Regions from separate parts of the Pseudomonas sp. B12(2026) genome, predicted to be linked through region 1. Evidence: riboswitches for the same ligand, from Rfam matches in the RefSeq annotation. Region 1 holds a riboswitch; each other region holds the start of a gene.

Region 1 (9,353 bases):
TGGCACCTGGCTTCACGCTGGGGCATGTCCCTGTAGGAGCGGACTCCGTCCGCGATACCGTGTAACGGCATCGATCGCGGATGAATCCGCTCCTACGAAAGCGCGAAATCCTTCACTGCTCTTCGCTGTCCACCAGCAGGTTCTCCAGCGTCTCGCGGTATTCCCCCGGGTCCTCCCACAACCCGCGTTGCTGCGCTTCCACCAGGCGTTCGGCGATGTCGCGCAGGGCTTCGGGGTTGTGCTGGCGGATGAATTCGCGGGTGTCGTCGTCCAGCAGGTAGGCGTCGGCCAGCAGGCGGTACTGGTGGTCGTCCACCAGTTCGCTGGTGGCGTCGAAGGCGAACAGGTAGTCCACCGTCGCGGCCAGTTCGAAGGCGCCCTTGTAGCCGTGGCGCTTCATGCCGGCGATCCATTTCGGGTTCACCGCGCGGGCGCGCACCACGCGGCCGAGTTCTTCCTTCAGGGTGCGGATGCGCGGGTTGTCCGGCTGGCTGTGGTCGCCGTGGTAGCTGGAAAGCTGCTGGCCCTGGATGACCTCGGCGGCGGCGAGCATGCCGCCCTGGAACTGGTAGTAGTCGTTGGAATCGAGGATGTCGTGCTCGCGGTTGTCCTGGTTGTGCAGCACCGCCTGCAGGCCGGACAGGCGCTGGGCGAAGCGCTCGCGCGCCGGGGTGCCGTCGTCGCCGGCGCCGTAGGCGTAGCCGCCCCAGTTCAGGTAGGCCTCGGCGAGGTCGGCGCGGCTGTCCCACTGGCGCGATTCGATCACGCCTTGCACGCCCGCTCCGTAGGCGCCGGGCTGGGCGCCGAAGATGCGCCAGCCGGCCTGGCGGCGGGCTTCGTCGATCTCCAGTCCTTCATTCATAAGGCGTGCCTGATCGGCGCGCACGCGGGCGGCCAGCGGGTTCAGGTCGTCCGGCTCGTCCAGCGCGGCGACGGCCTGCACGGCGGCATCGAACAGGCGGATCAGGTTGGCGAAGGCGTCGCGGAAAAAGCCGGAAACCCGCAGCGTCACGTCCACCCGCGGACGGTCGAGCAGGCTGATCGGCAGTACCTCGAAATCCTCCACGCGCTGGCTGCCGGCCTGCCACACCGGGCGCACGCCGAGCAGCGCGAGGGCCTGGGCGATGTCGTCGCCGCCGGTGCGCATGGTCGCGGTGCCCCACACCGACAGGCCGAGCTGGCGCAGGTGGTCGCCGTGGTCCTGCAGGTGGCGTTCGAGCAGGCGGCTGGCGGACTGGAAGCCGAGGCGGAACGCGGTGGGCGTGGGCAGGTTGCGCACGTCGACGGTGAAGAAGTTGCGCCCGGTGGGCAGCACGTCGACCCGCCCGCGACTGGGCGCGCCACTGGGGCCGGGCGGGACGAAACGACCATCGAGGCCGGCGAGCAGGTGGCCGATTTCGCTGGCGCCGCAGGCGTCGAGCGTCGGCGCGATCTGCCCGTGCAACTGGGCGAGCACCGCCGCGCTGGCGCTTCCGGGGGCACTGGCTGAACCGTCGATCAGGCGCAGGGCGAGCAGCTCCAGACGCTCGCGGGTGTCGCCGTTGCTGCGCCAGGGTTCGTCGCTCACGGCGAGCAGCACATCGGGGCGCGGACCTTCCCAGGCTTGCGCGAAGGCTTCGTCCAGCGGATCGCGGCCCAGCTGCAGATCTTCGCTCAGCGCGCGCAGCAGGCTGGCGTTGCCGCCGCGCCCGTCGCCGCGCGGGATGCGCACCAGCGACAGCAGCGTGTCGCGGCGCAGCTCGCCCACGGGCGACTCGCCGAACACGTGCAGGCCATCGCGGATCTGCGATTCCTTGAGGTCGCAGAGGTAGGCGTCCAGCTGCGGCAGCCAGCTTTCCGGATCGTCGCTCAGCTGCAAGCCCAGCTCGCGGTCCAGCGCGGTTTCGCGCACCAGCACGAGGATGTCGCCGCGCAGTTCATTGGCGCGGCGCGGGTCGAGCAGGGAGGCGTCGTAGTACTCGTCGGCCAGGCGTTCGAGGTCGCGCAGCGGGCCGTAGTTTTCCGCGCGGGTCAGCGGCGGCATCAGATGGTCGATGATCACCGCCTGGGCGCGGCGCTTGGCCTGGGCGCCTTCGCCGGGGTCGTTGACGATGAACGGGTAGAGGTTCGGCAGCGGGCCGAGGATCGCGTCCGGCCAGCACTCCTCGGAGAGCCCGACGCCCTTGCCCGGCAGCCATTCCAGGTTGCCGTGCTTGCCGACGTGGACCACCGCGTCGGCGCCGAACACCTCGCGCAGCCAGAAGTAGAAGGCGAGGTAGCCGTGGGGCGGCACCAGCGAGGGATCGTGGTAGATCGCCGCGGCGTCGAGCTGGTAGCCGCGCGCCGGCTGGATGCCGACGAAGCCGAGGCCGAAGCGCAGGCCGGCGACCATCATGCGGCCGCTGCGGAACATCGGGTCCTGCTGCGGTTCGCCCCAGCGTTCGCGCACGGCCTGCTGGTTGGCTTCGGGCAGGCGCGCGAAGCAGGCGAGGTAGTCGTCCAGTGCCAGGCTCTGCGCGCAGGGGCGCAGGTCGAGGCTGTCCAGGTCGTTGCTGACGCCGCCGAGCAACTGCTGGATCAGCGCCGTGCCGGAGTCGGGCAGGCCGGCGACCGGGTAACCCTGGGCCTCCAGCGCGCGGAGGATGTTCAGCGCGGCGGCCGGCGTATCCAGGCCGACACCGTTGCCGATGCGCCCGTCGCGGGTCGGGTAGTTCGCCAGGATCAGCGCCACGCGCTTGTCGGCGTTGGCCTTGCGTGCCAGCAGCATCCAGCGCCGCGCCAGTTCGGCGATGAAGTCCATGCCCGGCAGGTGCGGCAGGTAGCAGACCACGTCGCTCTGGCTGCGCTCGCTGCGCCAGGCCAGGCCCTTGAAGCTGATCGGCCGGGTGATGATGCGGCCGTCCAGTTCCGGCAGCGCGATGTGCATGGCCAGGTCGCGCGGGCCCAGGCCCTGCGGGTTGGCGCGCCAGAGGTCGAAGTTGTCCAGCGAGCAGATGGCTTGCAGCACCGGCACGTCGCGTCTGAACGGCCGCTCCTGCGGCGCTTCCGGGTTGGACTGGGCGAAGCCGGTGGTGTTAATGATCAGCTCGGCGTCGGCGGCCTCCAGCAGGTTTTCCACCGCGTCCAGGCAGGCGGCTTCCTTGAGGCTAGCCACGGCGATGGGCAGCGGGTTGATGCCCTGGAGCCGGAGGCGTTCGCAGAAGGTGTCGATGAAGCCGGTGTTCGCCGCCTGCAGGTGCGTGCGGTAGAGCAGCAGCGCGGCGACGGGCCAGTCCGCGTTCCAGTCGGCCTGCCAGCGGGCGAGGTCGCAGCTGCCGGCTTGTGGGTGATGGAGCGCCACGCGCGGCAGCGTCTGCGGTTCGCTCCAGGCATAGTCGCGTTGCAGGTGGCGGTTGGCGAGGCAGGCGAAGAACTGCCGGGCGTTGCCCATGCCGCCCTGGCGCAGGTACTGCCAGAGCCGTTCGGCGTCCGCTGGCGGGACGTTGCTCAGGGCGGTGAGTTCGGGGTCGGGCTTGTCGTCACCGGGCACCGCGATCAGCGTGGCGCCGCGCTCGGCCAGCGCCGCCAGTTGCTCCATGCCGTAGCGCCAGTAGCCGACGCCGCCGTGCACCGAGATCAGGATGACCCTGGCGTGCCGCAGCACCTCGTCGACGTAGAGGTCCACCGAGGCGTGGTTCTGCAACTGCATGGGATTGGCCAGGCGCAGGCTCGGGTAGTCCGCCGGCAGCCCGCGGGCGGCCTCGGCGAGCAGCGCGAGGTGCGAGTCGCCGCTGCAGAGGATCACCAGCTCGGCGGGCGTCTGGGCCAGGTGGGCGATGCCGTCGTCGGGGACGAAGCCGCCGGGTTGGGTGCGCAGCAGGTGCATGGGTTTGCTCGGTAGTGGCTCTTCGTAGGAGCGAGCTTGCTCGCGAACCAAACCCCGCTGCGGGGCCGTTCGCGAGCAAGCTCGCTCCTGCAGGGGATTGGCATGGTCGTAGGATGGGTGGAGCCTGCGATGCCCATCATCGGTGGTGGCTATCGCTGCGCTCCACGCCACCCTACGCAATCACGCCAGGGCGGTGCGCAGCGCGTTGGCGATGGCGGCCTGGTCCAGCTCCTGGCCGATCACCACCAGGCGCGTGGCGCGGGTTTCGTCGCCGCGCCAGGCGCGGTCGAAATGCTTGTCGAAGCGCTTGCCGACGCCCTGCACCAGCAGGCGCATGGGCTTGCCGGGGATGGCCACGAAGCCCTTGATGCGCAGGATGGCGTGGCGCTCGACCAGCGCGTTCAGCGTGTCGAGCAGGGCGCGTTCTTCCACTTCCGGCAGGTCGACGTGGAAGGAGTCGAACTCGTCGTGATCGTGGTCTTCGTGCCCTTCATGGTCGTGGTGGGTCGGGCGGCTGTCGATGTGCAGCTCGGCCTCGGCGTTCAGCCCCAGCAGCACGGAAAGCGGCAGCTGGCCGGCGCTGGCCTCGACGATCTTCACCGCCGGCGGCAGCTCCTCGGCGACCTCGGCGCGCACCCGGGCCAGCGCCTCGGCGTCGAGCAGGTCGGCCTTGTTCAGCACCACCAGGTCGGCGCTGGCCAACTGGTCTTCGAAGAGTTCGTGCAGCGGCGATTCGTGGTCGAGGTTCGGGTCCTGCTGGCGCTGCTGGTCGACCTGCTCGGGATGGGCGGCGAAGGTGCCGGCGGCCACGGCCGGGCTGTCGACCACGGTGATCACCGCATCGACGGTGCAGGCGTTGCGGATTTCCGGCCACTGGAAGGCCTGCACCAGCGGCTTGGGCAGGGCCAGGCCGGAGGTCTCGACGAGGATCTGGTCGAGGTCGCCGCGGCGCGCCACCAGCTCGCGCATCACCGGGAAGAACTCTTCCTGCACGGTGCAGCACAGGCAGCCGTTGGCCAGCTCGAAGACGCGGCCGGCGGCTTCTTCCTCGCTGCAACCGATGGCGCACTGCTTGAGGATGTCGCCGTCGATGCCCAGCTCGCCGAATTCGTTGACGATCACCGCGATGCGGCGGCCTTGCGCATTGTCGAGCATGTGGCGGAGCAGGGTGGTCTTACCGGCGCCGAGGAAGCCGGTGACGATGGTGACGGGGAGTTTGGCCAGGGTTTTCATGCGCGCCTCGCAAGCGGAAGTTGGAAGGCGGATGAAGGGCGCGCGCGCGGGTTCGCCGCGCAACGAAGGTCGCCACCGGATCACCCCGCCCGGTTGTCGTGTAGAGAACAAACCGGTTCCGGATCTCGCGAGCTAGAGCAGAACAAGGCAAAAAGCGGCGAGAGAGCGGAGTTTGCTTTAGCAAATGAGCATCTCGAGCCGATTTTTAACGCCGTTATGCCGACGCGCAGCAGATCGAAAACCAGTCACGAGGCAGGTCTCCTGGCTCACAGCCGCTTGTTATCCCTTCGCCTTCCCGCCCGAATCGGCAGTGGCACATGAAGAGACAGGCTGTTCACAGTTGCGGGGGCAGCCGTGGCGCATCCGAAGATTTCCACGTTCCCTCTTAGCTCCGGCCAGCGCCGGAGAACCTCGAAGCCCAGAAGGCTACGCAGCGCAGGCCAGGCGGTCAATCGCCGGGGATCGGTTGACGCCTGCCGGCCGCCGTGGTCAGCTAGCGCGGTTTCAGGTGTCTCGCGCCGACGTGCGCGAGGTGAAACGGGAAGCCGGTGCGTCCGCAAGGACCAGTCCGGCGCTGCCCCCGCAACGGTAAGCGCATCGAGGGTCGTCAGTAGCCACTGTGCCAAGGCATGGGAAGGCTGACCCGCCCGGCCGGAGTTTCCGGTTGGCGTCGCAAGCCCGGAGACCGGCCTGGAATCCTTCGTTTTTGGCAAACCCGCGGTGGGCGGGCGCAGGCCGTGGCGCGACCGGTTCCGGCGCGTTCGAATGCGTTCAACCTCTGCGTTCTCTACTCAGCTTTCAGAGGGAACGTTCATGTCCAGCAGCACCCTGACGCACGCGTCGAGCACTTCCATCCCCCTTTCCAAGCGCATCGCCCTGGCCGTCGGCGCCAGCCTGCTCGGTGCGTTGCTGGTGTACTTCGCCGGCTTCTCGCACCTGGAGGCGGTGCACAACGCCGCGCATGACACTCGCCATAGCGCCGGCTTCCCCTGCCACTGATGCGGCCCTGAATCCAATCGGCTGCGCGTCGGCCGGCTGAATTGAAGCGTCCCTGACTGCCCGTTCGAGGCGGTCGCGGCGTCGCTTCGCCTGCCCCGTGCGGCCCGAGAGTGCGGAGAAGAAAAATGATCAAACGTATCGCCCGGACCGCCGGGTTCGCCGGCCTGATCGCGGCGCTGGTGCTGACCGTGGTCCAGTTGCTGTGGGTGTCCCCGCTGATCCTCAAGGCGGAGACCTACGAGCAGGCCGAACCCGTGGCCGAGCACAGCCACGAGCACGCCGAAGGCGCCGCCGCCGGCCACCACCACGACACGCAGGCCTGGGAGCCGGAAGACGGCTGGCAGCGCATCCTCTCCACCACCGGCGGCAACCTGGTGGTCGCGGTGGGCTTCGCCCTGATGCTGGCCGGCCTGTTCACCCTGCGCGAGCCGGGCAGGACCTCCGAGGGCCTGCTCTGGGGCCTCGCCGGTTTCGCCGTGTTCACCCTGGCGCCATCCCTCGGCCTGCCGCCGGAAGTGCCCGGCACCGCCGCCGCCGACCTGGGCCTGCGGCAGGGCTGGTGGATCGGCACCGCCGCCGCCACCGCCGCCGGCCTCGCGCTGCTGGTGTTCAGCCGCGCCTGGCTGCTGCGCGGCGTGGGCCTGGCGCTGCTGGTGGTGCCGCACCTGGTCGGCGCGCCGCAGCCGGAGGTGCATGCCAGCCTCGCGCCGGAAAGCCTCGCCCGGGAGTTCGTCGTCGCCTCGCTGCTCACCAACGCGGTGTTCTGGGCGGCCCTGGGCGTCGTGTCCGTCTGGTTGTTCCGCCGCTTCGCACCGTCGGCCTGATTCCGGCGCTATGCTCCACCCCGCAGCCGGCCCTGCCGCCTGCGGGGTTTTCATTTTCAGAGGCCATTTCAGGAGACTGATCATGACGCTGGTTGCCGGCCTCGGTTGCCGCCGGGGCTGCCCGCTCGATGAATTGCGCGCGCTGCTACGGGACACCCTGGCGGAAGCCGGGCTCGACGAGTCGAATCTCACCGCGCTGGCCAGCGCCACGCTGAAGGCCGACGAAGAAGGGCTGAGCGCCCTGGCCGCCGCGCTGGACCTGCCGCTGGCGCTGTTCACCCCGCAACAGCTGGCGGCCTGCGAGAAGCGCCTCGGCGAGCCATCGGAGGCGGTGCGCACGGCCACCGGCAGCGCCAGCGTCGCCGAAGCCGCGGCGCTGCTGCAGGCCGAAGCCCAGGGCGGCGCGCCAGCGCGGCTGCTGGTGGGCAAGCGCCGCAGCGACCAGGCTACCTGCGCGCTGGCCTTCATCCCCGATGCACCCGAACAGGAACAGCCATGACGGTCTACTTCATCGGCGCCGGCCCCGGCGATCCGGAGCTCATCACGGTCAAGGGCCAGCGGCTTATCCGTGCCTGTCCGGTGATCCTCTACGCCGGCTCGCTGGTGCCGCCGGCGGTGCTGGAAGGGCACAGCGCCGAACGCGTGGTGAACACCGCCGAGCTGCATCTGGACGAGATCGTCGCGCTGCTGGCGCAGGCCCACGCCGAGGGCCGGGACGTGGCGCGGGTGCACTCCGGCGACCCGTCGCTGTACGGCGCCATCGGCGAGCAGATCCGCCACCTGCGCGAACGCGGCATTCCCTACGAGATCGTGCCCGGCGTCACCGCCACCTCGGCCTGCGCGGCGATCCTCGGTTGCGAACTGACCCTGCCGGATATTTCCCAGACGCTGATCCTGACCCGCTACGCAAGCCGGACGCGGATGCCCGAGGGCGAGTCCCTCGCCGAGCTGGCGCAGCACCGCGCCACCCTGGCGATCCACCTGGGCGTCGGCCAGCTGGCGTCGATCGTCGCCGAGCTGCTGCCGCATTACGGCGCCGACTGCCCGGTCGCGGTGATCCACCGCGCCAGCTGGCCGGACCAGGACCAGGTCACCGGCACCCTCGGCGACATCCTGCCCAAGGCCGCCGCCAAGGGCTTCCGCCGCACGGCGCTGATCCTGGTGGGCAAGGTGCTGGGCGCGGAGGGTTTCGCCGATTCGTCGCTGTACAGCGCGGGGCATGCGCACCTGTATCGCCCGTGAGGCGCCGGGGATGGCGCGAGGCCCGCTTTTGTAGGAGCGGATCTTATCCGCGATCACCGCGATAGCGGTGCAAACCCTGGGCGCCGGCCTTTCGGCCGGATCGCGGATGAGATCCGCTCCTACGAAGGGCCGCCACGGCGCTCGGGGCTACAGCGAGTGGATGATTCGCCCGAGGGTTTCCATGGCCTGTTCGCTGCGCGCCGTCCACGGGTGGCCGTAGTTCAGCCGCAGGCAATGGCCGAAGCGCCGCGTGGCGGAGAAGATCGGCCCCGGCGCCAGGCTGATGCCCTGGGCCAGGGCGAGCTGGAACAGCTTGAGCGCGTCGATGTGCTCGGGCAGCTCCAGCCACAGGAAGTAGCCGCCGCTGGGCCGGGTGACGCGGGTGGCGGCGGGGAAGTGCCGGGCCACGGCGGCGAGCATGGCGTGCTGCTGGCTTTCCAGGGCGTGGCGCAGCTTGCGCAGGTGGCGGTCGTAGCCGCCGTGCTGCAGGTAGTCGGCGATGGCCGCCTGGGCCGGCACCGAGGCCGACAGGCTGGTCATCAGCTTGAGCCGCTCGATCTGCTCGGCGTAGCGCCCGCCGGCCACCCAGCCGACCCGGTAGCCCGGCGCCAGGTTCTTGGAGAAGGAGCTGCAGTGCATCACCAGCCCCTCGCTGTCGAAGGCCTTCACCGGCTTCGGCGCCTGGGCGGCGAAGTACAGCTCGGCGTAGACGTCGTCCTCGATCAGCGGCACCTGGTGCCGGGCCAGCAGGGCGGCGAGGGCGCGCTTCTTGTCCTCGGCCATGCTCGCGCCCAGCGGGTTCTGGAAGTTGCTCATGAACCAGCAGGCCTTGATCGGCAGGCGCGCCAGGCTGTCGGCGAGCACGTCGAGGTCGATGCCCTCGCGCGGGTGCACGGGGATTTCCACCGCCTTCAGTTTCAGCCGCTCCAGCACCTGCAGGCTGGCGTAGAAGGCCGGCGCCTCGATGGCCACCAGGTCGCCCGGACGGGTCACCACCTGCAGGCACAGGTTCAGCGCTTCCAGCGCGCCGTTGGTGACCACCAGTTCCTCCACCGGCAGCGGCATGCCGCCGACCATGTAGCGCAGGGCGATCTGCCGACGCAGCGCGTGGCTGCCGGGGGCGAGGTCGGCCACCACCGAGCGTGGGTCCATGTCGCGCACGGCGTGGGCCATGGAGCGCGCCAGGCGCGGCAGGGGGAACAGCTCCGGGG
Region 2 (9,353 bases), 110 kb from region 1:
GCATGCAGCGGGACGAGGCCGGCGACTTCGAGCATCCGCGCCTGCCGGAAGGCCATGCGCTGCGGCGGCACGTGCTCTACCGGATTCGTCGGCCATGACACCCGCAGACGGCGTGCGCGCCTACCACGCGCTCAGCAGCCACCGCCCGGAGCGCTTCGCCCCCGGCCCCGGCCAGCTCGACTGGGCGACCCAGCCGGCGCCGTTCCGCCGCTATGCCGGCGCGCGCGTCATCGAGCTGCTGCAGCGGCCGCAGGAAGAGTCGCCGGGTTACGACGAGGTGTTCGCCGGGCCCATCGGCCAGCCCGCGCCGCTGACCCTGGAGAGCCTCTCGCAGCTGCTCTACGACAGCCTGGCGCTGTCGGCCTGGAAGGAGGCCGGCGGCAGCCGCTGGGCGCTGCGGGTCAATCCGTCCAGCGGCAACCTGCACCCGACCGAGGCCTATCTGCTGCTGCCCCCGGGGGCTGTGGATAACCCCGCGCTGCTGGCGCACTACAGCGCCGACGAGCATGTGCTGGAGGTGCGCGCCGAGCTGCCCGCGTCATTGGCCGGCGGACTGGACGCGGCGCTTCCGGCCGGCGGCTGCCTGCTGGCGCTGGCCAGCATCGCCTGGCGCGAGGCCTGGAAATATGGCGAGCGCGCCTACCGTTACTGCAATCACGACCTGGGCCATGCGCTGGCCTGCCTGGGCATCGCGGCGGCCATCCAGGGCTGGGAGGTGCGTCTGCTGCGCGGCGTTGCCGAGGCGCGTCTGGACGCCGTGTTCGGCCTCGACCGCGGCGGTTTCGACGAGCGCGAGTGCGTGGACGCGCTGCTGTGGGTCGGTCCGCCGCAGGCCGCTGAGTTCCCGCTGCCCGATACCTTGCTCAAGGGCCTCGCCGATCTGCCGCTGAGCGGCACGCCCAATCGCCTGTCGCGGGACTACCGGCACTGGCCGGAGCTGGAGCGTGTGCATCCGCTGTGCCGCGCGCCCGCGCTGCCGGTGCGGGACTGGTCCGCGCAGGAAGCCGAACCCGCCGTGGATAACCCCGGCCTGCCACTGCGCCCGATCCTCCATCGCCGGCGCAGCGCCCAGGCCATGGACGGCCGCAGCGGCATCCAGGCCGAACTGCTCCATGCCTGGCTGCGCCGCCTGCTGCCGGAGCGCTCGCCGGTGCCGTTGGCCTGCACTGGCGAGCCGGCGCGCATCGACCTGCTGCTGTTCGTCCACCGCGTCCAGGGCCTGGCGCCCGGGCTCTACTGGCTGGGCCGCAGCGGCCGCGCGCCGGGCGGCCTGCGCGAGGATTTCCAGTGGCAACCGGCCGGCGACTCGGGCCTGCCGCTGTACCGCCTGCTGGAGGGCGATGCGCGCGGGCTGTCCGCCTTCCTCTCCTGCGGCCAGGACATCGCCAGTGACGGCTGCGTCGCCTTCGCCATGCTCGCCGACCTCGACGCCGCCCTGGGCGAAGGCGCCTGGACCTACCCGCGCCTGTATTGGGAAGCCGGGCAGGTCGGCCAGCTGCTCTACCTGGAGGCCGAGGCGGCGGGGCTGTCGGGCACCGGCATCGGCTGCTATTTCGATCCGGCGCTGGACGAATTGCTCGGCGGGGGGCCGGACTGCCCGGTCAGCCTCTATCATTTCACTATCGGCCGCGCGGTATGGGACGAACGCCTCACCAGCCTTCCCGCCTACCCGGCGCCGCGCCGCCTCCCACTTCAGCAAGACCGCAATTGAGGAAACCACGCACATGACCCAGATCCTGGACAACCTGGTGGCTCTGCTGGGCCTGGAGCCTATCGAGGAGAACCTGTTCCGCGGCATGAGCCAGGACCTCGGGTTCCGCCAGCTGTACGGCGGGCAGGTGCTCGGCCAGGCGCTGTCGGCGGCCAGCCAGACGGTGGCCCCGGAGCGCCACGTGCATTCGATGCACGGCTACTTCCTGCGCCCGGGGGATGCCAGCAAACCGGTCGTCTATCAGGTCGACCGCGTGCGCGACGGCGGCACCTTCAGCACCCGCCGCGTCACCGCGATCCAGAAGGGCCAGCCGATCTTCGCCCTGAGCACCTCGTTCCAGACCGACGAGGAAGGCTTCCAGCACCAGATCCCGATGCCCGACGTGGTCGGCCCGGAGAACCTGCCCACGGACCTGGAGCTCAAGCAGCGCAGCGCCGAGCAGTTCCCCGAGCTGATCCACGACAAGCTGCTCTACCCCAAGCCCATCGAAATCCGCCCGGTGACCCAGAACGACCCCTACGAGCCCTCCGTCGGCGAGCCGGTGAAGTACCTCTGGCTGCGCGCCGACGGCAAGCTGCCGGACGTGCCGGCGCTGCACAAGTACATCCTCGCCTACGCCTCGGACTTCGGCTTCCTCACCACCTCGCTGCTGCCCCACGGCCGCTCGGTGTGGCAGAAGGACATGCAGGTCGCCACCATCGACCACTCCGTGTGGTTCCACCGCGACCTGCGCGCGGACGAGTGGCTGCTCTACGCCATCGACAGCCCCTGGGCCGGCAATGGCCGCGGCTTCGTGCGCGGCAGCATCTTCAACCGCGATGGCCAGCTGGTCGCCTCGTCGACCCAGGAAGGCCTGATCCGCCACCGCGAGGACTGGGCATGACGCTTGGCATGCTCCTGAGTGAAGTGCGTCACTGGGTGTTCGACATGGACGGCACCCTGACCCTGGCGGTGCACGACTTCCCGGCGATCAAGCGGGCCCTGGGCATTCCCCAGGAGCACGACATCCTCACTCATCTGGCCGCGCTGCCGGAGGACGAGGCGGCGGCCAAGCACGCCTGGCTGCTGGAGCACGAGCGCGAACTGGCGGTGGCGTCCACCGCGGCGGCCGGCGCGGTGGAGCTGGTGCGCGCGCTGCACGGCGCGGGCTACCGCCTCGGCATCCTCACCCGCAACGCCCATGAGCTGGCGCTGATCACCCTGGATGCCATCGGCATCGGCGATTGCTTCCGCAGCGAAGATATCCTCGGCCGCGGCGAGGCCGAGCCCAAGCCCAGCCCGGACGGCCTGCTGCGCCTGGCGGCACGCTGGGACGTGGCGCCGCAGCGGATGCTGATGGTCGGCGACTACCGCTTCGACCTCGACTGCGCCCGCGCGGCTGGGGCGCAAAGCGCGCTGGTCAATCTGCCGGAGCACCTGCCGGAAAACCCCTGGCCCGAACTGACCGACTGGCACGCGCGCGATTGCGCGGAGCTGGGAAGGATGGCGGGGGTTTTGTAGGAGCGGACCTTGTCCGCGAATGGCGGGTGTGGCTTGCTCCTGCGGTTGCCGGGAAATGTGGCCTGTGGATCGTAGGGTGAGTTACCCGCCGTCTTGTTCGGTGTTTCTGCGCCGCTTCGGCGTGTGCTGGGACTCTTTGTTTCGCCCCCTCGGGCGACCTACTTTGTCAAACGCCACAAAGTAGGCAAAGGTCTCTGCCCCATCATCCGGCCCCGGCTTCGCCGGGGTTCCCTCGCTCCATCGGAGTTTCAGGGGCCCGCGTTGACGGGCCATCCCTGGCCCGACAACGCTCTCGCGGCATCCATGCCGCTCAACCCCTGAAACTCCGATTCCACTCGGCCTCCTGAAGGGGCGCTCCGGCGCGCGCGGAGATTCCTCTGGAAGTCTTCAAAAGCCAAATCCCAAAGCACAGCGTGCCCGGGATTTGCTCGTGTAGGAGCGGACCTTGTCCGCGAAGCTCTTGAGCCGGGCTGATCGCGGACAGAGTCCGCTCCTACAAAAGCCAATCCCACCGTAGGAGCGGACTCCGTCCGCGATGCTCTTGTTCTGCGTATGGGTAACGCGGAGCGGTATCCGCCTGATGGGTATCGCTTCGCTCCACGCCATCCTACGAAAAGCTGCTCCCAGCATGGAGCAGCCAAGGTTTCAGGCGCGCGCAGGGTCCCGTCAGGAGGCCGAGTGGAGGTATTGCGCAGAGGGGCGAGCGGCATGGATGCCGCGAGAGGCTTGAAGGGCCATGGATGGCCCTTGCAAGCCGACCCTCGGAGCAATACCGGAGCGAGGGGAGTCTGAGCGAAGCGAAGACCCGGATGCCGGGACGGGCCCTTTTGGTTCCTTTTGGGGCCCCAAAAGGGACTCGCCCGGGAGGGCGAAACCAAATCGCTCAGCACACGCCGAAGCGGCGCAGAAACACCCCAGCCCAAACAAAAGACAAAAGCATCGCGGAGAAGCTCCGCTCCTACGAAAGCGGTGCACCCTGTAGGAGCGGACCTTGTCCGCGATCCGCCGGCAGGGCCGGCGTCGAGCGGGTTCGCGAGCAAGCTCGCTCCTACGGAAAAGCGGTCCTTAAAGCTCCGGCGTCCAGGTTACCGCCAGCAGCGCGGTACGGCCCGGTTCCTGATACGGGCGGGGTTCGCCCATGAAGTCCATCGGGCTGGTCGGGCGCAGGTAGTCGCCCAGGGTGTAATCGCGGTCCAGCGCGTTATCCAGCTTCAGGTCGAAGCGCACCTCGTCGCTGGCCTGCCAGCTGGTGCGCAGGTCGAGCACGCCGTAGCCGGCGAGCTGGCGGGTGTTGGCCGCGTCGTCGTAGCGCTGGCTGACCGCGCGCCAGGAACCGCCGACGCCGTAGGCGCCGAACTGGCGGTCGAGGTCCAGGCTCAGGGTGCGGCGCGCGCGGTAGGGCAGGGTGTGGCCGCTGTCGCGGTCGCGCGGGTCGATCAGGCTCAGGCCGAGGGCGGCCTGCCAGCCCAGCACCTCGCGGGCGATGCTGGCCTCGAAGCCGTCGATGCGCGCCTTGGCGATGTTCTCCGGCTGGTTGCTGGCGCTGTCCCAGGCGATCAGGTCGTCGATTTCGGTGCGGTACAGCGAGGCTTCCAGCTGGGTGCCGGAAAAGTCGCCGCGCCATTGCAGTTCGTAGGTCTTCGAGGTTTCGGCCTTGAGATTCGGGTTGCCGGCGCCGGGGTAGTAGAGGTCGCTGAAGGTGGGGGCGCGGAAGCCTTCGCCGTAGCTGGCGATCCAGCTCTGGCTGTCGCCCACCGGCAGGCTGAAGGCGGCGTTCCAGCTGTTCTGGCTGCCGTAGGCCTGGTTGTCGTCGTGGCGCAGGCCCAGCTCGGTGCCGAAGCGGTCGCCCTTGAAGCTGTGCTGGGCGAAGAAGGCGTGGTTCTCGCGCTGGTCCTCGGCGAAGACGGTGGTGCCCTCGACCCGGTCTTCGTACCAGTCGGCGCCGAGGGTGAGCTGGTTGGCCGCGTCCAGTTGCAGGCGGTTGATCCAGCCGGCGGAGTGGCGGGTGGTTTCCAGGGTGCCGTTGTTCCAGCTGTCGGCGGCGCCCACGGCCTTGTTGCGGTCGAAGCTGCGGCCCAGCTCCAGGCGGCTGTTCCAGATGTCGGTCAACTGGCCGTCGAGGTAGGCGCTGTAGCTGCTGACGCGGAATTCGTCGCGCGGCGAGCCCGGTTCGAAGTTGTAGGCGTCGTCGTATTCGTTCTTGCCGCGCTGGTCGTTGAGGTTCAGGCCGGCCTTCCAGTCCTCGTTGAAACGGTGGTCGAGGTTCAGGTGCACGGCCTTGTTGCGCTGGGCGTCGTCGTCGCTGTCGGCGCCGACGTTGTCGCTGGTGCGGTCCCAGCCGTCGCGCTCGTCGAGGCTGCCGCCGAGGTTGAATGTGGTGCGCTGGTCGCCGCCGGACAGGTTCACGCTGCGCTCGAAGGTGCCGTGGCTGCCGGCCGCCAGGCGCACTTCCGGGTGCAGGCCGGCCTCGCCGCGGCGGGTGAAGATCTGGATCACCCCGCCGATGGCGTCGGCGCCGTACAGCGAGGAGCGCGGGCCGCGGGTCACTTCCACGCGTTCGACGTTGTCGATGCTCAGGTAGTCCAGGCGGGCGATGCCGGTGCTGGCCGAGGCGACGCGCTGGCCGTCGACCAGCACCAGGGTCTGCGCGGTGCCGGTGCCGCGCACGGAGTAGGAGATCACCCCGCCGGAGCTGCCGATCTGCACGCCGGGCACGCGCTTGAGCAGTTCGGGCACGCTGCGCACCTGCAGGCGCTCGATCTCCCGGCGGGTGTACACGCTGTTGGCGGAGGTGGCCTGGGCGCGCGGCTGGACCTGGCGGCCGGAGGTGATCACCAGGGCGGGCAGGGCGTAGACGTCGTCGGGCGCGACGCTGGCGTCGGCGCAGGCCAGGGCGGGCAGCAGGCCGGTGGCCAGGGCGAGTCGGGTCAGTTTCATGGAACGTCCTCAAAAGCGGTCGGATGACTTTCGAGGAGGGCGTGGCAAGGGCGGCGGGCCGCACTTGACGGTGCGGCCCTCCGCAACACCTGTCTGGGCGTTCGGGGGCGGTCTCCGGGCTGCCGACACCCACGCTCGCGGCCTTCCCATGCGGATGCACAGTGGCGGTTCGCAGCGCGGCAGGCCAGGGCCTGCGGTCGGTTACCGTTGCGGGGGCAGCGCAGGTCTTTCACCTGCTTCCCGTTACCTCGAACGAAAACGGGCGCACCTTAGTCGGTGCGCCCGTTCACTGGCAATACTCCGGGGGAGGGATGCGCTCAGCGGTTGCCGAGCGCTTCCAGGCGCGCGGCCACCGAGGCTTCGATGCCGGTGGCGTCGAGGCCGCACTCGGCGAGCATCTGCGCGGGCTTGGCGTGTTCCACGTAGTAGTCCGGCAGGCCCAGGTGGAGGATCGGCTGCTGGAGGTTCTCGCGGGCGAGGAATTCGCTGACGGCGGCGCCGGCGCCACCCATCACGGTGTTTTCCTCGACGGTCACCAGCAGCTCGTGGCTGGCGGCCAGCTGGCGCACCAGTTCCTCGTCCAGCGGCTTGACGAAGCGCATGTCGGCGACGCTGGCGTCGAACCGCTCGGCGACTTTCAGCGCCTCGGCCAGCTGCACGCCGAACACCAGGAAGGCGACCTTGCCGGCCTTGCCCTCGCGGCGCAGCACGCCCTTGCCGATTTCCACTGGCGCCAGCGCCCGTTCGATGGAGGCGTTGGGGCCGGTGCCGCGCGGGTAGCGCACCGCCGCCGGCCCGTCGAAGTGATGGCCGGTGGTGAGCAGCTTGCGCAGTTCGTTCTCGTCGCTGGGGGTCATCACCAGCATGCCGGGGATGCAGCGCAGGTAGGAGAGGTCGAAGCTGCCGGCGTGGGTCGGACCGTCTTCGCCCACGAGACCGGCGCGGTCGATGGCGAACAGCACGTCGAGGTTCTGCACCGCGACGTCGTGGATCAGCTGGTCGTAGCCGCGCTGCAGGAAGGTGGAGTAGATCGCCACCACCGGCTTGGCGCCGTCGCAGGCCATGCCGGCCGCCAGCGTCACGGCGTGCTGTTCGGCGATGGCGACGTCGAAGTAGCGGTCCGGGAACCTGTCGGCGAAGGCCACCAGGTCCGAGCCTTCCTTCATCGCCGGGGTGATGCCGACCAGGCGCGGGTCCTCGGCGGCCATGTCGCACAGCCACTGGCCGAACACGCCGGAGTACTTCGGTCCGCCGGCCTTCTTCGGCGCGGCGTGGGCGGCGGCGCCCTCGGGTTCCAGCTTGGTGATGGCGTGGTAGCCGATGGGGTCGATCTCGGCCGGGCCGAAGCCCTTGCCCTTCTTGGTCACCACATGCAGGAACTGCGGGCCCTTGAGGTCGCGCATGTTGCGCAGGGTGGCGATCAGGGTCGGCAGGTCGTGGCCGTCGATCGGGCCGATGTAGTTCCAGCCCAGCTCCTCGAAGAGCGTGCCGGGGACCAGCATGCCCTTGGCGTATTCCTCGGTGCGGCGGGCGATCTCCCAGGCGCCGGGCAGGCGCGAAAGCACCTTCTTGCTGCCTTCGCGCATGCTGCTGTAGGTGCGGCTGGAGAGGATCTTGGCCAGGTAGTTGGACAGGCCGCCGACGTTGTGCGAGATCGACATGTCGTTGTCGTTGAGGACCACCAGCATGTCGGCCTTGACGTCCGACGCGTGGTTGAGCGCCTCGAAGGCCATGCCGGCGGTCAGCGCGCCGTCGCCGATCACCGCCACCGACTTGCGGCCCGAGCCCTGCATGCGCGCGGCAATGGCCATGCCGAGGGCGGCGCTGATGGAGGTGCTGGAGTGGCCGACACCAAAGGTGTCGTACTCGCTCTCCGAGCGGCGCGGGAAGGCGGCCAGGCCGTCCTTCTGGCGCAGGGTGCCCATGCGCTCGCGGCGGCCGGTGAGGATCTTGTGCGGGTAGGCCTGGTGGCCGACGTCCCACACCAGGCGGTCGTCCGGGGTGTCGAAGACGTAGTGCAGGGCGATCGTCAGTTCGATCACGCCGAGCCCGGCGCCGAAGTGGCCGCCGGTCTGGCCGACGCTGTACAACAGGTACTGGCGCAGTTCGTCAGCGAGGGTCAGCAGCTCCGCTTCGCCCAGCCGGCGCAGTTCGACCGGCGTGCTGGCGCGGTCGAGCAGGGGCGTGGCGGGGCGCACGCGGGGAATCTCGTGGAACGTCGTGGGCATCAGGCTGATCGTTATGGAAGGCGAAGATGCGGCAGTTTACCCGAAGCACCGGATTGCCCCAAGCAACGCGGGGCCTATCCTTTTACCGACCGGATGGTCGGAGCGCCGCCCGGAGCCTGTGCCGAAATCGTCGCCGGGGTCGCCGATTGCACGCAAGCGGCGCGCCGCCTGAGCGGCCACTGTAGACCTGACCGGTCCGGCGGCGGATTGCCGCAGCGGACGGAAACGACTGTAACGATGGAGGAGGACGGCGTGACCCGAATGAGCCTGGAAGAACTGCGCGAACTGGCGGTGGCGATCCTGCGCCGGCATGGTTTCAGCGAGCCCCACGTGCAGGCGGTGGCCGAGACCGTGCTGGCCGGCGAGCGCGACGGCTGCACGTCCCACGGTGTCTGGCGGCTGCTCGGCTGCATCCACACGGCGCGCGTCGGCAAGGTCGTGCGCGATGCCGTGCCGGAATTGTCGGAGCCCGCGCCGGCGCTGGTGCGCGTGGATGCCAGGGGTGGTTTCTCGCAGTGCGCCTTCGACCTCGGCCTGCCGAAGCTGGTGGAGAAGGCGCGCAGCCAGGGCATCGCCGCGCTGGCGATCAACCATTGCGTGCACTTCTCGGCGCTGTGGGTGGAGATCGAGCGGATCACCGCCCACGGCCTGGTCGCGCTGGCGGTCACGCCGGCCCAGGCCTACGTGGCGCCGGCTGGCGGCACGCGGCCGTTGTTCGGCACCAATCCCATCGCGTTCGGCTGGCCGCGTGGCGGGCAGAATCCCTATGTCTTCGACTTCGCCACCAGCGCCGTGGCGCGCGGGGAAATCCAGCTGCACGAGCGCGAGGGCAAGGCGATCCCGCCGGGCTGGGGCATCGATGCCGAAGGCAATCCCAGCACCGACCCCAGCGCCGTGCTCGACGGCGCCATGCTGACCTTCGGCGGGCACAAGGGCTCGGCGCTGGCGACCATGGTCGAGCTGATCGCCGGCCCGCT
Region 3 (9,353 bases), 2.3 Mb from region 1:
GACAAGACCGGCACCCTGACCCACGGCGCGCTGCGCCTGCAGAGCGTACAGGCGCAGCCGGGCGAGGCGCGCGCCGACATCGAGCGGCTGGCCGCCAGCCTCGGCGCCGCCAGCAGCCACCCGGTCAGCCGCGCCCTGGCGACGCTGGCGCCGCACGATGCGCACCATCCGCTGGCCGACCTGCACGAGCTGCAAGGCCTCGGCGTGGTCGCCCGGACCGAGCGGGGCGAGGCCGCGTTGGGCCGGCCGGAGCTGTTCGCCCGCCTGGGGATCGCCACGCCGGCGGTGCCCGAGCACGACGGCCCGATCGCCGGGCTGGCGCTGGACGGGCGTTTCCGCGCCTGGCTGCTGCTTGCCGACAGCGTCCGCCCGGAAGCCGCCCAGGCGGTGGCGGACCTGCGCGAGCTGGGGCTGGGCCGGCAACTGCTGCTCACCGGCGACCGCCAGAGCGTGGCCGCCACGCTGGCCCGCGAGGTCGGCATCGACAACCTGGTCGCCCAGGCGCTGCCGGAAGACAAGCTGGCGCGGGTCAACGAGGAAATCCGCAAGGGCTTCCGCCCGCTGGTGGTGGGCGACGGCATCAACGACTCGCTGGCGCTCAAGGCCGGCGTGGTGGGCGTGGCGATGGGCGCCGGCGGGGCGGATATCGCCCTGGCCTCGGCGGATATCGTGCTGATCGGCAGCGATCTCCGCCGTCTTGGCACCTGCGTGCGCCTGAGCCGCCAGTGCCGCAGCACCCTGCAGGTCAACGTGCTGATCGGCCTGGGCTGGACACTGGCCATCGTCGCCGCGGCCGCCTTCGGTCTGTTGGGCGCCGCCGGCGCGATGATCGCCGCGATCCTGCACAACCTCAGCACCCTGCTGGTGCTGGGCAACGCCGGCCGCCTGCTGCGCTTCGACGAAGCCCTCGGGCAGCCGCACGCCCGTCCCGCCGACCTGCCGGCGTGAGCCGCGAAGGGGCGAGATCGGCTATTATGTGCGCCGTTCCAATCTCATGCAGAACCCACGACCCATGACTTCCTCCCAGCAGCCGCCCCGCGACGACAGCGCGGACACCGCTCAAGAATCCACCTCCCTGTCATTGAGCGAACTCGCCAAGGCCGCCCTGGCGGCGCAGAAGCAGGCGAACGCCGCCTACCAGCATCGCAAGCCGCACGACAAGGCGGAGTACCGCCCGCCGCACCCGCGCGGCTCCCGTCGTTCGATGGGCAAGCGCTGAGAAGAGCGTCCGCCGGGCGGCCCTCCAGGTAAATTTCCGCCGGGAGGGGGCGCTGGCTGAACTGCGTCGCTGTGTCCGGGTCGAACCCCCACCGCCAGCCACTGGCGGTCGTTCGAATCACCAGCCGCTTTCGCGAAACCGTCAGGGAACGACGGGCGCGCCACCCGCGCGGCGCATCGCGTAGCAAGGAGATGCCATGAAATACCTGATCCCCGTACTGTCCCTGCTGGCCCTGTCCGGCTGCATCACCATGACCGGCAACTACGAAGTCACCGCCCGTGACGCGTCGGGCAAGGAGCTGGGCAATGGCAAGTTCCTCGCCCACGGCAGCGGCATCTACACCGTGCGCAATTCCCTCTGCTCGGTCTATCCCAAGGCCATCGTGACCATCCGCGACGTGGAAACCGAGCAGGAGCTGGAGGGCGAGAGCCCGTACCACTGCCACTGACCGACCTTCGGTATCCGAGGGTTTCCGCGCGGTACAGGCGGGGTTTCGCCGTGGGCGGCTGTTCGCGAGCAAGCTCGCTCCTACAGGCCGGCGTCGAGTGGGGCGGCCCGGGGCGGGCCATGAGCCGCCCGGCGATTCAGTCCGGCATGCGGCGCAGGTGCTGCTGCAGGCGGGTGAGGAAGCCGACCTCGTAGGCCATCTTGTCGATCGAGTCGGGCTGGATCGCCCGGCCGCACACGTAGGTGGTCCAGAGATAGGGTTTGCCTTCGCCGTTCAACCACTGTTCCGCGCGGCGTATGCCGTGGTCCAGCGCGGGCTGGGCGTCCCGGGGCCAGATCAGCGGCAGGCCGGGCTGGTCGTCGATCGGAGGAATGTCGCCGGGGAAGGCGCCTGTTTCGGGGTCGAGGGTGTCGCTGTCTGAAGTCATGAATGTAGCTCCGACGTTAAGGAAGAGAGCTGCCGCTTCGCTGTCAATCGAAGGGAGGCAGACCACGCGAGGTTGACAGACCGGACGTCGGGCCGGCAGACCCCGCGAGGGGGTCTCCCCGCGCGATCTGCCATAGCGTCTTCAACCAAAAACTGAGGTCGAAGCAGGGCCTGCAAAAGCGTTCGCCGCTTTCGCATGCACCTGTGTTGGCGCAATCGCGCCGACGTTCTGGGCTGTCAAACCCAATCACGGATGTAGCCGTGACGGTCGCAGCATAAGGGGCTGCGCCCCGGACCATCAAGGACAGGTGCTCGCGCAGGGGAGGTATCGGCCGCGTCTGACAGAAATGAAGGATGGCGGCTATCGAATCTGGCGACTGGAGGGGGCTTGCGGGGGGCTTATGCGGTTCGCGCCGCGCCGGGTCGCCAGACGGAGGGCGTGCGGAGTCGTCGACTGACCCAGTAAACGACCCAGTAAACGACCCAGTAAGTGACCCAGTAGGCGGCGAGATCGAGTGCTACCGGGCGGCGATGCGGACCCGGTAGCCCGGCCCCCGGATCAGCGGCCGGCTGTCTGCGCCTGCCCCTGCTGCAACGTCCACTCCACCACCTGCGCGGCGAGCTGGTCGGCGGCCTTGCCGAAGGCGGTGACCACTTCCGCGACCTGTTTGCCCTCCACCGGCTGGCGGACCTCGAAGCTGCGCGCGGCGACGATGCGCTGGCCGAGGGTGCGGACCAGGCGCGCTTCGTAGCGGATGTGCACGACAGGCCGGTCGCCCTGGTATTCGCTCTGGAAGGCGCGCAGTTCACCGGTGAGGTCGAGGTCGGCCTGCAGGTTGGCGTCGTCGCTGCTCAGGGCGCGGATGCTGCCGTCGGCGCCGAAGGCGTCGAGCAGGCGGTCACGCAGCAGGCCGGGGGCGCGGTTGCTCCAGCGCGCGCCCTGGTAGCTGCTGATCTGGTTGCCCTGGGGGATCACCGCGATGCGGTTGCTGTCCAGCGCGAGGCTGGCGGTGGGCGCGCTGACCCGCAGCGACCAGTCCACCGCCGCGTTGCCGCGCGCCGGCTGCTGGGTCGCCGGCAGCAGGTAGACGTCCGGGGTTTCCGCTTCCGGAAGGATCGAGCAGGCGCCGAGCAGGCCGAGCAGGGCGGCGATGCCGAGCAGGCGGGGAAGGGCGGTCATGGCTGGAACTCCTTGTTGCGTTCGCGGCCGAGCAGGTAGCCGGTGGGGTTTTCCTGCAGGCGGCGGGTGACGCCGCGCAGGTCCTCCAGGGTGGCGCGCAGTTCGCGCACCGCCGGGCCGATTTCGCCCAGTCCGTTCAGGCCGCCGTTCACCGAGTCGTAGTTGTTGCCGAGCAGTCGTTCGACCCGCTCGCTGCTGGCGCGCAGGGCGGCCAGGGTCTTCTGGGTGTCGTCGAGGATGCTCTGGCCGCGCGTGCCGAGGGTCTGGTTGGCGCGTTCGAGCAGCGCGCTGGCGTTGGCCAGGGTGATGCGCGCCTGCTGGCTGGCGGCGGCCAGTTCCTTGACGGTCTGGCGGATGTCGTCGCGCTGTTCGGCGATCACGCTGCTGGCCTGGTCGATGTGGTCGAGGGTGCGGCTGATGTGCTCGACGTTTTCCTCGGAGAACAGGCGGCTGGCGTTGGTGAGCAGGGTGTTGACGTTGGTGGCGATGTCTTCGCCGTTGGCGAGGAACTTCGCCAGCGGCGAGGGGATGGTCTTGATCACCGGAATGTTGCCTTCCGTGCTGACCAGCGGCGGGCTGTCCTGGGCGGCGCTGGAGAGCTGGATGATGGCCTGGCCGGTGACCCCGGTGAGCGCCAGCTTGGCGCGGGTGTCCTCGCGGATCGGCGTGCTCTCGAAGACGCGGATGCGCGCGCGGACCTTGCGCGGGTCGTTCGGGTCCAGGCGCAGGAACACCACGTCGCCGACGCGGATGCCGCTGTACTGCACGGTGCCGCCCTCGGAGAGACCGGTCACCGCCTCGTTGAAGATCACGTCGTAGAACTTGTATTTCTGGTCGTTGGTCGACTGCGCCAGCCACAGCGCGAAGAGCAGCGCGCCGATGGAGACGATCAGGGTGAAGAGGCCGATCAGCACGTGATGGGCGCGGGTTTCCATGTCAGTTTTCCTCCCGCAGGGGCTGCGTGGCCTGCTGTGCGGCGCGGCCACGGGGGCCGTGGAAGTATTCCCGGACCCAGGCGTCGTCGGTCCCGGCGACCTGCTCCAGCGGGCCGACCACCAGCACGCGCTTCTGCGAGAGCACGGCGACGCGGTCGCAGATGGTGTAGAGGGTGTCCAGGTCGTGGGTGACCAGGAACACGGTGAGGCCGAAGGCGTCGCGAAGGGTCAGGATGAGTTGGTCGAAGGCCGCCGCGCCGATGGGGTCGAGGCCGGCGGTGGGCTCGTCGAGGAACAGGATGTCCGGGTCCAGCGCCAGGGCGCGGGCCAGGGCGGCGCGCTTGACCATGCCGCCGGACAGCTCGGCCGGGTACTTGGCGCCGGCATCCGGCGGCAGGCCGGCGAGGGAAATCTTCACCTTGGCCATGAATTCGGCGTCGTTGCGCGACAGCCGGGCGTGCTCGATCAGCGGCAGGCAGATGTTCTCGCTGACCGTCAGCGAGGAGAACAGCGCGCCGTTCTGGAACAGCACGCCGAAGCGCCGCTCCAGCTGCGAGCGTCGCTGCGGCGCCAGCGCCTGCAGGTTCTGCCCGAACACCTGCACGCTGCCTTCGCTGGGCTGGCGCAGGCCGATGATGCTGCGCAGCAGCACGGACTTGCCGGTGCCAGAGCCGCCGACCACGCCGAGGATTTCGCCCTTCATCACGTCGAGGTCGAGGTGCTCGTGCACGGCGTGGGTGCCGAAGCGGTTGGCCAGGTCGCGGACGGCGATGATCGGTTCGCTCACCAGCCCATCTCCATGAAGAACAGCGCGAACACCGCGTCCAGCAGGATCACCACGAAGATCGACTGGACCACCGCGGAGGTGGTGTGCTCGCCCACCGACTGCGCGCTGCCGCTGACGCGGAAGCCTTCCAGGCAGCCGATCACGGCGATGATGAAGGCGAACACCGGCGCCTTGACGATGCCGACCAGGAAGTGCTGCACGGCGATGTCGTTCTGCAGCATGTAGAGGAACAGGCGCGGCGAGATGTCCAGGCTCAGGGCGCAGACCACGCCGCCGCCGAAGATGCCGGAGAGCATCGCCAGGAAGGTCAGTATCGGCAGGGTCAGCAGCAGCGCGAGCACCCGCGGCAGCACCAGCAGCTCCACCGGGTCCATGCCCAGGGCCTGGATGGCGTCGATCTCCTGGTTGGCCTTCATCGAGCCGATCTGCGCGGTGAAGGCGCTGGCGGTGCGGCCGGCGAGGAGGATGGCGGTGAGCAGCACGCCGAATTCGCGCAGGAAGGAGAAGCCGACCAGGTCGACGGTGTAGATCGCCGCGCCGAACTTCCTCAGCACCGTGGCGCCGAGGAAGGCCACCACCGCGCCGACCATGAAGGTGAGCAGGGCGACGATGGGCACGGCGTTGAGGCCGGTCTGCTCCATGTGCGCGGCCAGCGAGGTGAGGCGCCAGCGGCGCGGGCGCGGCAGGCTGCGCAGCAGGGTCTGCAGGGTCAGGCCGATGAAGCCGAGCACGCCGACCAGATGCCCCCAGAAGATGACGGAGCCGATGCCGATGCGTTCGAGCACATCGACGATGGCGTTGCCCGGCGGCGGCTTGCGCTCGTCCAGCCGGCACTGGGTGATGGCGCCGCCCACGGCGCGCAGCAGGGCCTGGCGCTCGGCGGAGAGGTTGCGGGCGATCTGCTCCAGCTGGCCCATGCGCGCGCCGCCGATGACGTCGGAGAGCAGCGCCGCGCCGGCGGTGTCGAGCGCGCCGAGGTCGCCGAAGTCCAGCGCGGCGGGCTGGCCGCCCTGGCGCGCGTCGGCGACCTGGGCCTCCAGCGCGGCGAAATGCGCCAGCGTCCAGTCGCCGCTGACGTGCATCAGCGGGGGGCTGGAGCGGGTATCGAGCTGGAGTCGGCCGGGTTGTGCAGTCGTCATGCATCGCATTCTAGCGAGTTTCTGCGGTGCCACCAGCTGCGTTGTGTTTCACCTGTTGGCCGCTCTGGCGCGGGCTTTGGCGGGGGCCGCGACAGCCTGTTCAATTGACGCCCCGGGCGGCGAGCCTCTAAGCTGCGCGCCTGCTTCAGGTGCCCCCGGCGCAAGTCGGGGGTGAAACAGGGAAGCCGGTGAATTCGATCCTCCGGGTCGACCAGTCCGGCGCTGCCCCCGCAACGGTAAGCGAGCATCGAACCGCATTTCGCCACTGTGCCACCGGCATGGGAAGGCGCGGTTTCCGGAGCCTCTCACGGCGCCACTCGCAAGCCCGGAGACCGGCCTGCTGCAAGCCATGGCATCGCGGGAGGCGCTGCCGATCGCTCCGGCCGGCCTGCGCTGCCGGGGCGTTCCCGTCCTCCGCCTGCCTTTTTCGGTCAGAGCCGCGCGGGTGAGAGCGGCGGAGTGAGTTCACGTGAAGCATTTCCTCTATTGGCCGACGGCGCTGGCGCTGGGCGGCTTTTCCTGTATCGGCCTGGCGGCGGACGACACGCCGCTGGTGCTCGACGATCAACTGGTGACCGCCACCCGCACCGGGCAACGCGCCGGGCAGAGCCTCGCTGCGGTCGGCGTGCTGGACCGCGCGGACATCGAACGCGCCCAGGCGCAGTCGGTGCCGGACCTGCTGCGGCGCCTGCCGGGCATCTCCCTGAGCAACGCCGGCGGGCCCGGCAAGGCCACCAGCCTCTACCTGCGCGGCAGCGAATCCGACCATGTGCTGGTGCTGATCGATGGCGTCAAGGCCGGCTCGGTGTCCTCCGGCGGCGCCTCGCTGCAGGACCTGCCGCTGGAACTGGTCGAGCGCATCGAGGTGGTGCGCGGGCCGCGCTCCAGCCTGTACGGCTCCGAGGCCATCGGCGGGGTGATCCAGATCTTCACCCGCCAGGCGGCGGAGCAGGGTTTCAGGCCCTGGGCCTACGCCGGCGCGGGCAGCCAGGGCACCTACGAAGGCAGCGCCGGGGCCTCGGCCAGCGACGGGCGCGGCTGGTTCGCCCTCGGCGTCTCCAGCCTGGATACCGCCGGCATCGACGCCAGGGCCGACGGCGCCAGCGGCCATGAGCCGGATAGCGACGGTTACCGCAACCTTGCCGGCTCGCTGCGCGCCGGCTATCGCTTCGACAACGGCCTGGAGCTGGACGGCAGCCTGTTGCAGAGCGATTCGCACAACGACTTCGACGCGGTGAACAGCCGCCGCACCCGGGGCTTCGATGCCTACACCCGGGGCGTGCAGCGGGTGATCGGCGGCCGCGCGCGCTTCGCCCCGCTGGAGCCCTGGCGGGTGAGCCTGTCCGCCGGGCGCAGCGAGGACAACGCCGACGCCTATCAGGACGGCGCGTTCTACTCGCGCTTCGACAGCCGGCGCGACACCGCGTCCTGGCAGAACGACCTGGAACTGGCGCCCGGCCAGACCCTGACCCTCGGCTACGACTGGCAGCGGGACGCGCTGAGCAGCTCCACCGACTACGCGGTGACCTCCCGCGACAACCGCGGCACCTTTGCCCAGTACCTCGGCAGCGCCGGACGCCACGACTGGCAGCTGAGCCTGCGTCACGACGACAACCAGCAGTTCGGCAGCCGCAACACCGGCAACCTCGCCTGGGGCTATGCGCTGACCGACGCGGTGCGCGCCTTCGCCAGCTACGGCACGGCCTTCAAGGCGCCGACCTTCAACGAGCTCTACTACCCCGGCTACGGCAACCCCGACCTCGACGCGGAAACCTCGCGCAGCCTGGAGCTCGGCGTGGACGGCCGCCACGGCTGGGGCCACTGGGCGGTGAACCTGTACCGCACGGCGATCGACGACCTGATCGCCTACGACTCGGCGCTGCAGGCGCCGGAGAACATCGACCAGGCGCGCATCCGTGGCGTCGAGCTGCAACTGGGCAGCCAGTGGCGGGACTGGACGTGGAACGCCAACGCCAGCCTGCTCGACCCGGAGAGCCGCGCCAGCGGCAGCCGTGGCAACGAGCTGCCGCGCCGCGCCCGGCAACTGTTCAACCTGGACCTCGACCGGCGCTTCGACGCGCTGAGCCTGGGCGCCAGTCTGCACGCCGAGGGCCGCCGCTACGACGACCTGGCCAACCGCAATTGCCTCGGTGGTTTCGCTACGCTGGACCTGCGCGGCGAATACCAACTGACCCCGGAGTGGCGCCTGCAGGCGCGCCTGGGCAACCTGTTCGACGCCGACTACCAGACCACCCTAGGCTACCGGCAGCCCGGCCGCGCCGTACTCTTCGGCGTGCGCTACCAGGCCCTTTGAGAGGAGAGAGACCGATGAGCGAATCCCCGGACAAGGACGAGCGCCACCGCTCGCGCATGCAGCGCAAGAAGAGCGTGGTCGACGAGAAGATCGCCCAGGCCCAGGACGAACGCGGCGTGTTCCTGGTCCACAGCGGCAACGGCAAGGGCAAGAGCAGCGCGGCCTTCGGCATGGTCGCCCGCGCGCTGGGCCACGGCCTGAAGGTGGGCGTGGTGCAGTTCATCAAGGGCGCCGCGACCACCGGCGAGGAAGCCTTCTTCCGGCGCTTCCCCGAGGAGGTCAGCTACCACGTGATGGGCGAGGGCTTCACCTGGGAGACCCAGGACCGCCAGCGCGACATCGCCAAGGCGCACGAAGCCTGGGAGGTCGCCCGCCGCTTGCTGAGCGATCCGCAGGTCGGCCTGGTGGTGCTGGACGAGGTGAACATCGCCCTCAAGCACGGCTACCTGGAACTGGACAGCGTGCTCGCCGACATCGCCGCCCGCCCGCCGATGCAGCATGTGGTCGCCACCGGGCGCGGCGCGCTGCCGGCGATGGTCGAGGCGGCCGATACCGTGACCGAGATGGGCCTGGTGAAGCACGCCTTCAAGGCCGGGATCAAGGCGCAGAAAGGGGTGGAGTTCTGATGGTTTCCCTCGTGCCGGAGCGCGCCTGATGCCCGATTCCCGCCAATGCCCCGCGCTGCTGATCGCCGCCCCCGCCTCCGGCCAGGGCAAGACCACCGTGACCGCCGCCCTGGCGCGCCTGTACACGCGTCTCGGGCGCAAGGTGCGGGTGTTCAAGTGCGGCCCGGACTTCCTCGACCCGATGATCCTTGCCCGCGCCAGCGGCGCGGCGGTCTACCAGCTCGACCTGTGGATGGTCGGCGAGGCCGAGAGCCGCCGGCTGCTCTGGGAGGCTGCCGG

The links. A riboswitch is a leader RNA that binds a small molecule or an ion and turns the genes downstream of it on or off. The one in region 1 is predicted to bind cobalamin.
Region 2: another riboswitch for cobalamin. It lies ahead of AC3B6A_RS03790 (TonB-dependent receptor domain-containing protein); the one in region 1 lies ahead of AC3B6A_RS03250 (CbtB domain-containing protein).
Region 3: another riboswitch for cobalamin. It lies ahead of btuB (TonB-dependent vitamin B12 receptor); the one in region 1 lies ahead of AC3B6A_RS03250 (CbtB domain-containing protein).

What each region holds. Positions count from the first base shown of each region.
Region 1 covers NZ_CM173430.1:679,383-688,735, forward strand. Annotated here, with positions in the region: gene AC3B6A_RS03235 (hypothetical protein) at 1-36, shown strand, start outside; gene cobN (cobaltochelatase subunit CobN) at 113-3,844, opposite strand; gene cobW (cobalamin biosynthesis protein CobW) at 4,025-5,077, opposite strand; cobalamin riboswitch at 5,312-5,506, opposite strand; cobalamin riboswitch at 5,567-5,785, shown strand; gene AC3B6A_RS03250 (CbtB domain-containing protein) at 5,891-6,076, shown strand; gene AC3B6A_RS03255 (CbtA family protein) at 6,202-6,900, shown strand; gene AC3B6A_RS03260 (cobalamin biosynthesis protein) at 6,983-7,399, shown strand; gene cobM (precorrin-4 C(11)-methyltransferase) at 7,396-8,142, shown strand; gene mapR (GntR family transcriptional regulator MpaR) at 8,290-9,353, opposite strand, start outside.
Region 2 covers NZ_CM173430.1:784,620-793,972, forward strand. Annotated here, with positions in the region: gene AC3B6A_RS03770 (GNAT family N-acetyltransferase) at 1-98, shown strand, start outside; gene AC3B6A_RS03775 (nitroreductase family protein) at 95-1,711, shown strand; gene tesB (acyl-CoA thioesterase II) at 1,725-2,594, shown strand; gene AC3B6A_RS03785 (HAD family hydrolase) at 2,603-3,211, shown strand; gene AC3B6A_RS03790 (TonB-dependent receptor domain-containing protein) at 4,277-6,148, opposite strand; cobalamin riboswitch at 6,254-6,432, opposite strand; gene dxs (1-deoxy-D-xylulose-5-phosphate synthase) at 6,466-8,376, opposite strand; gene AC3B6A_RS03800 (Ldh family oxidoreductase) at 8,638-9,353, shown strand, end outside.
Region 3 covers NZ_CM173430.1:4,324,921-4,334,273, reverse strand. Annotated here, with positions in the region: gene AC3B6A_RS20125 (heavy metal translocating P-type ATPase) at 1-948, shown strand, start outside; gene AC3B6A_RS20120 (hypothetical protein) at 1,013-1,219, shown strand; gene AC3B6A_RS20115 (hypothetical protein) at 1,416-1,667, shown strand; gene AC3B6A_RS20110 (LasR-specific antiactivator QslA) at 1,804-2,094, opposite strand; gene AC3B6A_RS20105 (ABC-type transport auxiliary lipoprotein family protein) at 2,653-3,273, opposite strand; gene AC3B6A_RS20100 (MlaD family protein) at 3,270-4,208, opposite strand; gene AC3B6A_RS20095 (ABC transporter ATP-binding protein) at 4,210-4,995, opposite strand; gene AC3B6A_RS20090 (ABC transporter permease) at 4,992-6,143, opposite strand; cobalamin riboswitch at 6,265-6,489, shown strand; gene btuB (TonB-dependent vitamin B12 receptor) at 6,604-8,448, shown strand; gene cobO (cob(I)yrinic acid a,c-diamide adenosyltransferase) at 8,463-9,074, shown strand; gene AC3B6A_RS20075 (cobyrinic acid a,c-diamide synthase CobB) at 9,103-9,353, shown strand, end outside.